One region of the Paenibacillus sp. OAS669 genome, then DNA from elsewhere that is predicted to be linked to it. Evidence: predicted binding sites of a transcription regulator. Region 1 holds the regulator's gene; each other region holds the start of a gene.
The links. Region 1 encodes Rex, which represses fermentation and respiration genes when NADH is low (regulators of the CRP and FNR family bind a similar motif). Its sites were predicted from a motif close to TTGTGAAATATTTCACAA; they were not measured.
Positions count from the first base shown of each region.

Region 1 (3,138 bases):
AAGACCGTTTTGTATGTATTGCTGGGCTTGCTTTACCGCGTCATGCGCTCTCTTTCCCGGTCTAAAGCCGTAGCTGTACCATGAAAAGTGAGCGTCAAAGATCGAGTTCATGACCTGCAGAAGTGCTTGTTGAAGGAGTCTATCCATTACGGTCGGGATACCAAGTAGCCGTACTCCGCCTCCGGGTTTGGGGATTTCCACCCGTTTGACAGGCATAGGTTTGTAGGTTCCCGCGAGAAGTTCGGCTTTCACCGTCTCCCAGTGCGTCTTCAGGTAAGCTTGTAGCTCCGTTACCGTTACTCCGTCCACCCCGGGTGCTCCTCCATTTTGGACCACTCGCTTGTAGGCGAGCAAAAGGTTTTCCCTTTCGAGCATCCGCTCCAACAAGTCGTTACGGACTTCGCGAGAGGAAGGGACGATTTGTGCCGACGAAGAACTCGGCGCTCCGGCATACCCTGACGGCTTCACCGCTTCTCTTTGCCGCAAGCTCTCTTGCGAGATATTCTGCTGTCGTTGCTCTTCATGCGAACGCATCGGTTTCCTCTCTCCTTTCGGTTCGGCCCTTCCGGTTTCCGACGTCCCGTACTTCCGTACTATGGCCTCTGCTGACTCCTGCGGATTCAGCGCGGCCTTACAGCCGCGGTTACGAAGTAACTTCGCGTGTTCCGCAGGTCTCCCCAGATAAGAACGTCATCTTTCCGCCCGCGCTCGCCCAAGTTTACGGCTGTAGCCTTTGGCAGCTTTGGATTTTGTCATGGTATGGTGACTCATCCGACTGCAACCGCCTCAAATTGGATTCGTGTACCTCAAGCCGTGCGTTTGCCTCCAGCTTCCTTCAGATTCCGCCTCACGGCGGACACCCTTGCTCTTGGCTAATGGTAGGCGCTTGCCAGCCCCCATTCCGGACTTTCACCGTAGAGATGACGCCCATGCTGGGCGTACATAGCAAAAAAGCCTACAGATTTGTAGGCTTCTTTATATTATCGGCAGCGTCGCGTTTATTCAATCCAAATAATAGGCTAAGCTTTGCAGCTCGGTTGTAAAATCCGCATGATGAACCCGAATTTCATTGGGTACCTTGATGATCATTGGCGCAAAATTCAGTATCGCTTCTACCCCGGCCTCAACGAACTGATTAGCCACATTTTGCGCTTCCGCCGCAGGTACGGTAATGATCCCGATACGAACATGAAGCGATTGGATCGTTTCCTTCAGCTCGTTCATCGGCTTGACCTTCAGATTGTTGATGGATTCGCCTACTTTAGTCTCGGAAGCGTCGAACACAGCGACAATTTTCATATTGTCCTTTAAATAAGCATTGTAATTGCACAACGCCCGGCCCAAGTTCCCCGCTCCGACCAAAGCAACCGGAATCACCTTATCCAGCTTTAAAATTTGACGTATTTTTTCGATCAAATAAGCGACATCGTAGCCGATTCCTTTTTTGCCGAACTCGCCGAAATAAGCTAAATCCTTGCGGATTTGCGCAGGATTCAAGTCAAGCTTCTGACCCAAATCCTGCGAGGATACCGTATGGACACTCTTCTTGCTCAATTCATTAAGAAACCGTAAATAAATAGGCAGTCTTCTTACCACTGCTTCGGATATTTTTAATGTTTTCATGCACCGTTTTCCCCCATCCACTGCTTAATTCTTGATACCAATTGTTTGGTTGGCATGTGTTCGATTTTGGGGCCGGGCAGCGAGTACAAAAAGTACTTCCCATAAGTCGTATCAATGACGCGAGTGTCATAAATGATAACAATGCCTTTGTCCTTGGCCGTCCGCACCAATCTTCCGAAGCCTTGCTTGAATCGGATCACCGCCTGCGGAACCGACAGCTTCATGAAAGCATTCTGATTCAGCTTTTTTAAATTTTCCGTTTTGGCTTCCACCAAGGGATGGTTAGGCGGCTGGAACGGCAGCCGGACGATAGCCAGACACGTAAGAGCATCTCCAGGTATATCTACTCCTTCCCAGAAGCTGCTCGTTCCCAACAAGACGCTTGCGGGATTATTCTGGAATAATCGCGTCAATTTGCTGCGATTACTGCTGTCGACACCCTGTCCCAATACTTGAATCCCGAACGGGCTCAGAACGTCCTTTAAAGCCGCGTGAGCAAGCTTCAGCATTCTATTGGACGTAAATAATACGAGCATCCTTCCCTTGGTCTCGAGAGCTACTTCAGCCAGAGATTGGGTCAAATGATCGACAAATTGCTTCTCCCCAGAATTTCCCCGAATACTAGGGAAATCTCTCGGTATCGCTACCAGCGCCTGCTGGCGGTAATTGAACGGAGACGGGAGCTGTACCGTCTTCAGCTTGCCGTCGGTGTCTTTGATATCCAGTCCCAGCTGCTCGGCGGTATAATCGAAGGATTTGCCCACAGACAGAGTGGCTGACGTCATAATGACGCTATCCTTTACGTCGAAAAATTGCTGCTGCAGCATCGGGCTGACATCGATCGGTACGCATACCAGCTGCAGCGATTTGCTCTTATTGAATTGCCCCGCTTCCAGCCAATAAACATAATTGTCATCAGGCATCGTCATGAAGAAATGCAGATTATCGCGTTGACGATACAGCTCCTTGACAGCCCCGGAGATATCGGTAACTGTGCCTTGCAGATCAAGCTCCTCTTGCATTTCCTTCATTTCGGAGAGGAGCTTATCCAGCTTTTTCAACACCTCTGTCGCATTGAGATAAATGTTATCCTCGTGAACAAGCAGCTTGTCCCATGCCGCCGGCGTTTCCCCTTTTTTGATCCGGTAGACAAGCTGCCCTCCTTCCGTCTGGGAAGGATCGGAACGAACCGCCAGTAATTGGTACAGCAGCTCAGAGAGCTCATCCCAATCTTCCTTGATCTTCACCAGCTTGGGAGTGATGGCGTCGATGGTTTCGCACCAGGACTGCGCTTTCTCCGAAGGCTCCCTTTGCAGACGTGCATGCAGCGACGATAACTGTCCGCTTCGCCCGTCCTTATATAACCACCATAGAGTATTCAGGAAAGACCCGTAAAAAAGCTCAATCCCAAGATGCTTGCTGGCTACTTCTTCAAAGTGATGCGCTTCATCGATGACAAGGTGTTTATAACTAGGTAAGAGGCGGTTCTCCGCCTTGGTATCTGTAAATAGCATC
Region 1 is NZ_JADBDR010000015.1:7,179-10,316, forward strand. Features, by position in the region: gene ltrA (group II intron reverse transcriptase/maturase) at 1-534, opposite strand, end outside; gene GGC63_RS26200 (redox-sensing transcriptional repressor Rex) at 1,003-1,623, opposite strand; gene dinG (ATP-dependent DNA helicase DinG) at 1,620-3,138, opposite strand, start outside.

Region 2 (3,138 bases), on a different contig from region 1:
GTCCATACTAAAGTGCTCGTATCGATGGAACTTCCGTCTTTCAACGATACGGTAGTTTCCGTCATTTCCGTAATAGGTACGCCGGTCAAGAACTGAACGCCGCGTTTTTCCAAGCTGGTTTGAGCGCGCTCAACCAATTCAGGAGCAAAGCCTGCCAGAATGGAAGGACCCGCTTCTACGCAGTACAAGGAAATTTCGTTGAAATCGATCCCTTTTTTACGGCACAGGCCAGGAAGCATATCCGCGAATTCGCCGACAAGCTCGACACCGGTAAGACCGCCGCCGCCGATAACGAACGTTGCGTCCGCTTTGTTCTTGGTTTTCGCGTAAGCATCGATGCGCTCTTCCACATGCGCACGCAAGCGGTTAGCGTCAGCCGCCGATTTCAGAACGAAGCTGTTTTCTTGCAAACCTGGGATTCCGAAGAATGCCGTTTCACTGCCCAATGCAATGACAAGAACGTCATACTCATACGTTTTGCCGCTGGCCATAAGAACCTTTTTCTCGTCCGGGCTGATTTTCTCAACAGTGTCAATGCGCAGATTTACGTCTTTACCGCGAAGCAGCTTTTCCAAAGGAAGAGCTACAGCCTGCTCGGACAGGTTACCTGCAGCCAATCTATGAAGCTCGGTAATGATTTGGTGAGTCGGAAAACGATTCACAAGAGTAATGGTTGCTTCTTCTGCTGTCATATATTTGCGTGCAGTCAGCGCAGTCAACAATCCGCCGTAACCGCCGCCCAAAATTAAAATTTGCTTCGACATACTTATCCTCCGTTCTATGGTAAATCCAATGGATTAACGCTGTTCCTTTTGTTCACGGCGCTCAGCCATAACATCCAGGAAAGCTTGGGAAAGCTGCAGCATTTTTTGCACTTGCGGATCTTTCAGCATTCTCAAGATGCCGAACAGACCGACAGAAGTGGTTTGCGCTGTCGCTACACGATCATTAGCCTCGATAGCAGCCGATGCAATACTTTTAGCACCATCTTGAATCGGTTTTACGAATTCTTCCATACCACCCTTGATATCCTCGATCAGCACTTGGTCCGTCACTACGTTTTGTACCACGTCGTAGGTTTTGGTCAGGATAGTAACCAATTCAGCCAGCTTAGGCAGGTTCTCTACCAGGACGGTTAGAGATTGCTGCACCTCAGGCTTCATCAATTGGTCAAGAACATCCGCAGATTCACGTGAAATCGTTTGTGTTGCTTCTGACATAAGTAAACGTCCTCCTTTGCATTGAGATAGAAAACCGCCAGTGTTTGCATCCCTGTTCATTCATTATAGCTTTTCCGTCTCAAGGAGATTTATGAAAATTGGATTTCAGACTAATTGTTAGTTGTAACTTTTTTCACAAGTAAGGCAGAAGTCCATCATTTAACTTTTTCCTTGCGATAGAACAGGTGCGAACGGAATCCTATGTAGTTCCTATTATACTCCTACTTCGTCAAATAGAAAAAAGCAATTTTCGACATTTGTGAACATTCTGCGAACAAATTAAGCTATTTTACGGATTTGTGACCTATTTATGGCATGTTATCATCCTTTTTTTAGACTAGCCTGCGAATTAGTCCGAAAATGAAACAAATACCCCTGCAAAATGTTAAAACGCCGTTCATGCTCATCCTTTGGACGAAACAAACGGCGGCTCTTATCTATTATTTAAGGCGCTGCATTGACAAGCCGCTGCTCGGCCAGTCTATCGGCCGCAAGAGATGCGGCAATCCCCTCTGTCCGGGCTGATTGGAACACGCCGGCTGCATTGGCCGAGATGCGTTCCACCTGCTGTTTGGCTTGAGCCCCGTTGCAGCCGTTCAGCTCAGCCGCGGTAACAATGATTCCGCCTGCATTAATCACATAGTCGGGAGCATAAAGAATCCCTGCCCCGTTCAGCAGCACCCCATGTCTCGGTTCGGCGAGCTGATTGTTTGCGGCGCCCGCTACGATACGGCAGCGAAGCTGTCCTAGCGTCGTATCGTTCAAGATCCCCCCGAGCGCACAAGGGGAAAACACATCGCACGCGGCGGCGTATATTTGATCCGGCATGACGGCGCTCGCGCCAAATTGCTTCATCGCGAAGAGGACTCGCCGTTCGTCCACATCCGCCACGATCAATCTGGCGCCTGCGTCGTTCAGGTATCGGCATAAGAAGGTGCCGACCTTGCCCAGGCCTTGCACCACCACCGTGATGCGGTTCAAATCATCGGTTCCGTACACTTCCTTCAGGGCAACCCGTATCCCCAAATAAACCCCATATGCCGTCATCTCCGCTGTGAATTCCCCTGTTGCACATAAGGACCCCGTCGTATCCGTTACATAACCGGTCTCGTGCCTGACGGCATCCATATCTTGAACCGTCGTCCCCAGATCGATGCCGGTAATATATCTCCCCTGCATCGTTTCAATGAAGCGGCCGAGCGAGCGAAAGACTGCCTCCCGCCTTGCCGGGTCGGGTTTGCCCATAATGACGGCCTTGCCGCCTCCATAGGGGAGGCCCGAAACGGCACATTTGTACGTCATCCCCTTTGCCAAACGAAGCGCGTCCCGAATAGCCTCCTCCTCCGAGGTATAGTCCCATATGCGGCACCCCCCGAGTGCAGGTCCCAGACGGGTATTGTGTATTGCTATAATCGCCTTCAAGCCGCTGCCCTTATCCTGACATAGGACAAGCTGTTCCGTATCATCCAGTTCCATTGCTTTCCATAATTCCATAGAAAGGTCCCCTTCGCCAAGCCGATTGTTCAGGGTATTCATCACAAATGCATGACTCTACTATAGACATATTCAAAGGCATGGACTCTGGTGACTTCCAAATGGGAGGCCAAGAACGTTTCATATAAGAAATACCCCTGTTCCTATGCGGAAACAGGGGTTAAGCTCTTGCATCTACTGAACGGCTTCTTGAAAATAGTGAACCGAAGTTACCTTGCCGCTGACTACATCGGTGTAGATTTTTAAGACATGGCTTCCATCCTTATAGACGATACCGTCCTCGCTGACAAAATAGGGCTGACCCAGCTTAACCTTAAGCTTATCGATATCCATCGGAACTTGGTCCCCATCGATATCCAGCTTCCCCGTTGACGCCGGCACCACCACGTACTCGATTTCGCCGTCCACCATAATGATGCTGCAA
Region 2 is NZ_JADBDR010000016.1:92,878-96,015, forward strand. Features, by position in the region: gene GGC63_RS27645 (NAD(P)/FAD-dependent oxidoreductase) at 1-764, opposite strand, end outside; gene GGC63_RS27650 (DUF1641 domain-containing protein) at 798-1,220, opposite strand; gene GGC63_RS27655 (Leu/Phe/Val dehydrogenase) at 1,665-2,714, opposite strand; gene GGC63_RS27660 (hypothetical protein) at 2,889-3,138, opposite strand, start outside.
Region 2: a site for Rex is predicted at 1,342-1,359, ahead of GGC63_RS27650 (DUF1641 domain-containing protein). Genes of this name have one in related genera too.

Region 3 (3,138 bases), on a different contig from region 1:
CCGCGCAGAACTTCCATTGCCTGGCTGTCCTTGGCTTTATTGGCGTAGTAGGTCAGAAACGCCGCAGAAATAAACAGAATACTGACCAGCGACAGCACCACGACGGACCAGGCGTAGGGACTGGTGAACAGCTTGCCGTACAGAAGGTTGACCTGTCCGTCCTGCTCCTGAATAAATCCTCCTTCCGAGAGGGTCAGCACGATGGACAATGCCGCCGGAATGAACAGGCCGCTAGCGCCATACAGCAGCAAATAGATGCTGTTATCTTTAGCTCCGTAAGTGCTGAACGCGTAATAGGAGCCGCGAATGGCAAGCAGGATGATCGCAATGCTGCCGGGCAGCAGCAGGGCGGTTCCCAGGTAATAGGCCGTATCAGGGAAAAAGCCGACTATTCCGACCATAAAGAAGATGAGGAATACGTTCGTAACCTCCCACACGGGGGACAAATACCTCTCGATGATGCCATGCACGAGATGCTTTCTTCCCGTTATCATGCTGTAATAGCTGAAAAATCCGGCGCCGAAGTCAATTGAGGCGACGATCAAATATCCATAAAGGAAGATCCAAAGTACCGTAATGCCGATAATTTCGATATTCATCTCATTTCGCCCCCCTCCAGGCCTCGTCCGGCCAATTCCTTCTCTGCTGAGTTGCTCCTGAACATTTTGCGAAGCACAGCCCATACCGTAACTCCCAATACCAGGTACAATAGGGCGAACAGCAGCAGCATCCAATCCACATTCGCGGATGTGGTGGCTCCGTGCACGGTTTTCATATAACCGCGGAGAATCCAGGGCTGCCGTCCGACCTCGGCCAATATCCAGCCGCATTCGATGGCAAGCATAGCCAGAGGTCCAGAAGCCACAATACAGCGCAGCAGCCAGCGGGGCAGCTCGCCCCCCTTCGCACGGCGGGCTCTTCGGGCGAACAGGATGTACGCCAGGCACAGCACGATCAGGAGGCTGCCGATGGCCACCATCATATCAAACAAGTAATGAATATAGAGCGGAGGCCGCTCATCCGGAGGAATGTCGTTCAATCCGGTTACAACGGCATTCGGCTTGCCGAAGGCAAGAATGCTCAAGGCGAATGGAAGCTTAAGCCCATAACGGACTTCATGGTTTTCATCGAGAATTCCGCCGAGGACCAGCGGAGCCCGAGCAGTTGTCTCGAAGTGCCATTCCGCGGCGGCAAGCTTCTCCGGCTGATATTCGGCAAGGAACTTGCCGGACATATCCCCGATGACGGCCGTCAGCACGGAGAACACTAGTCCGGCGAGCATCGTCAGCTTCAATGCTTTGGTGTAATAAGCATGTCTTTTCCTTGCAAGCAGCGATACAGCGGCGATGGCCGCCAGCAAAAACGCGCTGGTCATATAGGCGGAGGACAGTACGTGAGCGGTTTTGCTAGGCGTTGCCGGGTTAAACATAGCGACCAGAGGGTCGATATCGATGATGGTTCGCCCCTCCAGCTTGAAGCCTTGAGGCGTATTCATAAAGGCGTTCACCACAGTAATAAAAAAAGCGGATAACGAGGATCCGATAATGACCGGGATGACGATGGAGAAGTGGGTCCACGGATTGCGGAAACGATCCCAAGTATATAAATAAATGCCCAGAAAAATAGCTTCAAAGAAAAAGGCGAAGGTCTCCATGAACAGCGGCAGGGCGATAGCTTGACCGGCAATCTGCATGAAGCTCGGCCATAGCAAATTCAGCTGCATCCCTATGCAAGTTCCGGTGACTACCCCTACGGCGACGGAGATGACGAAGCCGCGTGCCCAACGGCGGGCCAACAGTTGATAGTGAGGGTCCTTCAGCTTGATTCCAAGAAACTCCGCAATGGCAATCATCACGGGAACGCCCACCCCGATCGTGGCGAACAGGATGTGAAAGCCCAAGGTAAGCCCTGTCAATATGCGACTGTACACCGCAGGATCGTAGGACATCATTATCAGCTCCTTATGTCATTAGGCAGGATATGGATTATTGTTATCCATTTCCTCCAATGTTAGTATAAGTATATGAATGTGATTTAATTCACATGGAATGAGGGAATGGTGCTGACGTTGACAGACGCTCTGAACGCTGATATGTTGAACGAAAAGCAGGGCGGCGGTAAGCTTGGGAAAGTGGGGCTTGTAATGCTCATAAGATGGGAGCGGGTATATGGGCAGGTCCGCCTTTTGGCTCTCTATGACTTCAACCATGGCTATGATTGCTGAAGGTAGTCATACATCATTTGAAACCGGATACATCCCCTAGAGGAGTACGGTCAATGTTCATCGATTATTCATTATGTCATGAGTAAGGAGAAGCGATTGTGTATAAAGTGCTGTTGGTAGATGACGAAATGTATGTAAGGAAGGGCTTGATGAGTTTAATCGATTGGGAGCAGCTGGGCTATGTTATCGCCGGGGAGGCGGAGAATGGCCAAGAGGCTCTTGAGCTTATAAAGGAGCTGGAGCCGGACCTGGTCATCATAGATATCCGTATGCCGGTTCTTGACGGTTTGGACGTGATAAGGACTGTGGCGGAGCAGGAGGGGAGTCAGCCCAGCTTCATTATTATAAGCGGCTACCACGATTTCAAGTATGCACAGCAAGCGCTTCGCTACGGCGTTGTCGATTACATATTGAAGCCGATTGACGAAGAGGAGCTCCAGGGCACTCTGCTTAAGCTATGCGATACGATCAACATGAAGAAGCTGACCCGGATAAGCAAGGGCAGGCGTGTAGGAGGATCGGTGCTGGAGCTGCTAATCCAGGGACAAGTGAAGCAGGAGGACGAACCGGAGCTGCTATCGGCCCTCCGTATGGAGGGGGCTGCCCGATTCTGCTGCGCTCTCATTGAGCTGCGCTTGAAAGGGGATACATTACCGGCACCCCGACAGGAGCACGTTATAGATTGCATTCTTCAAGTGTTCAACGTGCCCGGTATGTCCGTTGACCGAATTCCTCTGATACAGCATGCTGACGGTAAATACAGCCTCCTCATCCACTACGCGTGGCTGGAGAGCTTTGACCAGAGACTGGAGATCAGCCTTCGAGCCTTGCAGGGAAGTTTAACGAAGCTGGCCCAGGGGACGGTAACCATCTTCGCCGGAAAACCGGTGAGCAGGCTGACGGAGGTGAGGGAA
Region 3 is NZ_JADBDR010000001.1:902,959-906,096, reverse strand. Features, by position in the region: gene GGC63_RS03590 (cytochrome d ubiquinol oxidase subunit II) at 1-599, opposite strand, end outside; gene GGC63_RS03585 (cytochrome ubiquinol oxidase subunit I) at 596-1,951, opposite strand; gene GGC63_RS03580 (response regulator) at 2,323-3,138, shown strand, end outside.
Region 3: a site for Rex is predicted at 2,028-2,045, ahead of GGC63_RS03585 (cytochrome ubiquinol oxidase subunit I). Genes of this name have one in related genera too.

Region 4 (3,138 bases), on a different contig from region 1:
AACAACGCCTAATGCTGCTCCGCGTTCTCCTTCTGCAAACACTTTAGAAATAGAGACTACCGATAGCACCGGTATCGCAGACATTCCCGCCCCTTGAACCATCCGGCCAAACACCAATAACGGAAGGCTCGGAGCCAGGGCACAAATCAAACTTCCAAGCGCCAGTACGGAAGCGGCAAAAGCAAACAGCTTCCTCAGTTCAAAAAAATCCGACATTCGGCCATAAAGCGGAATTCCAATGGCAAGTAAAAGTGTAATTCCGCTTACTACCCAGCTTACTTGTGCCTTCGCAGCATGTAAAGAATCGCCGATGAGGCCAAGAACAGGATTCACCATATCCACCGTGATTGCAGCCAAAAGAGAGGATAAGATAAGGACCATTATGAACCCTTTTACGGATGCTCGATTGTGTGCAAGGTTATTTGGTTTTGCTTTCATTTTGGACAGCCTCCTAAAATCATTAGTATTGTTTATTTTAGGAGGCTTGATCGTCTGCTTTCTTAACCACGCTTGCTCACCCTTTCTACGCGGTATAAAGAATATCCGTGAAAACAAAAAAGACGCCGCAGCAGCACCGGCGCCGACCCATTCATTCATTTAGGAACATTTATATTCGCTAATGACGCATGAAGGCAAAAAAAGTCCGGTAGCTATCTTCTTCTAAACCATGTATAGCTAAAAAAGGGCAGACGTATCCCGTTGCATGAAAATCTCCTGAAACTTTTACACTTTTCCCCAACGCATCGCACGTGAAGATAGTTTCCATCGCTTTTTGCCTCCTTTCGGTGTTATTCATATAAGATTATAGTTCAGACCACATGAAGGGGCAATAATATTTCCCTTCTATTTCACTCGCTTCTCCGCTTTAGTACCGCATCCGACATCCTTTCAAGCAATCGCCTTATCTCCTCAGCCGTTTCCGCATCCGTCCATTCGCCCAACTCATTGATCTTTTTGGATACGAGAGGGATGGACAGCTGTCCTCCTTCGAACAGGTGAGCGGTAATCATACCTAGAGTCAGCATCAGGGAAGCATGAGCCACCTTCCCTCCGGTCGCTAGCGGGGAAGCGCTTATGACGGCCGTCGGTTTATTCACCAGCTCTCCCGACGAGACCAGCCAATCCAAGGCGTTCTTCAGAACGCCGGGCACTCCATTCGCATATTCCGGCGTACAGATCATCACTCCATCTGCCGCTTGCAGCGTCTTTCGCCATACGGCTACCGGAGCCGGTGGAGCCTCTCCATCCAAGTCGGGATTAAAATGCGGGAGATCCCCTATCCCCTCAAAGCTAACCAGCTCCATCCCCTCCGGCGCCAAAGCCGCTGCGGCCTGCAGCACCCTTGTATTGGAGGATACCTTGCGCAAGCTGCCGGAAATCGTTACGATTCTCATTCTGCTCCTCCTCCTTTTCGTTATGATACGATTATAACCTACCGGAGTAAGGAAAGCCTTATAAACCCTGGTACTTCTTGGATGTTACGGCCATGATGATGGAAATAATACATTCCCAGGCATCTTGTGATAAATATCACATATAATTATTCGAGCTCCAGCTACAATAAAGCCATCCAATATATCCCACAGCGAACGGTTTTACATTGAGGAGGTTATTCTATGAGCAAGCACGAAATCGTAATACCCGAAAATCCCGTTTCCCATTTTTTATTCAGCAGCACCCGGGCAGGTTTGATTTGGTTAATCATTCGCCTCTATGTCGGCTACACTTGGGTTACATCCGGGTGGGGAAAAATAACGAATCCTGCATGGACCGGCGATAAGGCGGGAACCGCTTTGACAGGGTTCATCAAGGGGGCATTAGCCAAAGCCGAGGCCGGCAAGGATGTTACCGGCTGGTATGCGGGCTTTCTGGAGCACTTCGTACTGCCAAATGCCAAGGTGTTCGGATTCGTTGTCGCCTTCGGCGAGCTGCTCGTAGGACTCGGATTGATCCTGGGTCTGTTAACCGGCATCGCGGCCTTCTTCGGCGGCGTTATGAACGCCAGCTTCTTATTCGCCGGAACCTTGAGCACGAACCCGATTTTATTTATTTTGGCCACATGGCTGGTGCTGGCATGGAAAAATGCAGGATGGTACGGGCTGGACCGCTGGGCGCTGCCTTTCCTCGGTACGCCTTGGGGACGCAAAGCATCGACCGAAGGCTTCAAGTCCGCCCCGCCGCTATAAACGCAAGCTTTTCAATCATGAAAAATCAGCAGCAGAAGGAACAACCCGTCCGTCGGTAACCCGCGGGCGGTTTTTTTTGCTTCCTTTCCTTCCGCGCATCCAGGTACGAACCATCCCCTCTACTTGAACTATCAATCTATGATACACTGAATAAATAGATGACAAGTAAGCGGTAAGGAGATAAAGCAATGAAACTGGTATCCTGGAACGTCAATGGTTTACGTGCTTGTGTTAACAAAGGTTTTTACGATTATTTCAAGGAATGCGGAGCCGATATATTCTGTGTTCAGGAGACGAAGCTGCAGGAAGGACAAATTAGCCTGGAGCTGGGAGATTCCTACTATCAATATTGGAATTACGCCGTTAAGAAGGGATACTCCGGCACCGCCGTCTTTACCAAGATAGAGCCGCTTTCCGTGCGATACGGCATCGAAGAGGACCAAGAAGAAGAGGGCAGGATTCTCACGCTGGAATTCGAATCATTTTATCTAGTCAATGTGTATACTCCCAATGCCCGTCGCGACCTGTCCCGGTTGGCGTACAGACTGGAGTGGGAGGAAAGGTTCCGCGCCTACCTTCAACAGCTGGACGAACAGAAGCCTGTTATCGTTTGCGGGGACCTGAATGTGGCGCATCAGGAAATAGACCTGAAAAATCCGAAGTCCAATCAAAACAATTCCGGCTTCACTCCAGAGGAACGGGAGAAAATGACGCAGCTTCTGGAGGCGGGATTTCTCGATACGTTCCGGCATTTCTACCCTGACCAGACAGATGTCTACAGCTGGTGGTCCTTCATGCCCAAGGTAAGGGAGCGGAATATCGGATGGCGCATTGATTATTTTCTGGCTTCCTCCCGACTCGCTCCCTTCTTGCTGGATGCGCAAATAGATACGGAAATCTTCGGCAGCGATCACTGTCCCGTGATTCTTACGATGTCTGACGAGATTAGCGG
Region 4 is NZ_JADBDR010000006.1:34,439-37,576, forward strand. Features, by position in the region: gene GGC63_RS14600 (MFS transporter) at 1-438, opposite strand, end outside; gene GGC63_RS14605 (hypothetical protein) at 617-766, opposite strand; gene GGC63_RS14610 (NADPH-dependent FMN reductase) at 849-1,394, opposite strand; gene GGC63_RS14615 (DoxX family membrane protein) at 1,617-2,186, shown strand; gene GGC63_RS14620 (exodeoxyribonuclease III) at 2,375-3,138, shown strand, end outside.
Region 4: a site for Rex is predicted at 1,519-1,536, ahead of GGC63_RS14615 (DoxX family membrane protein). Genes of this name have one in related genera too.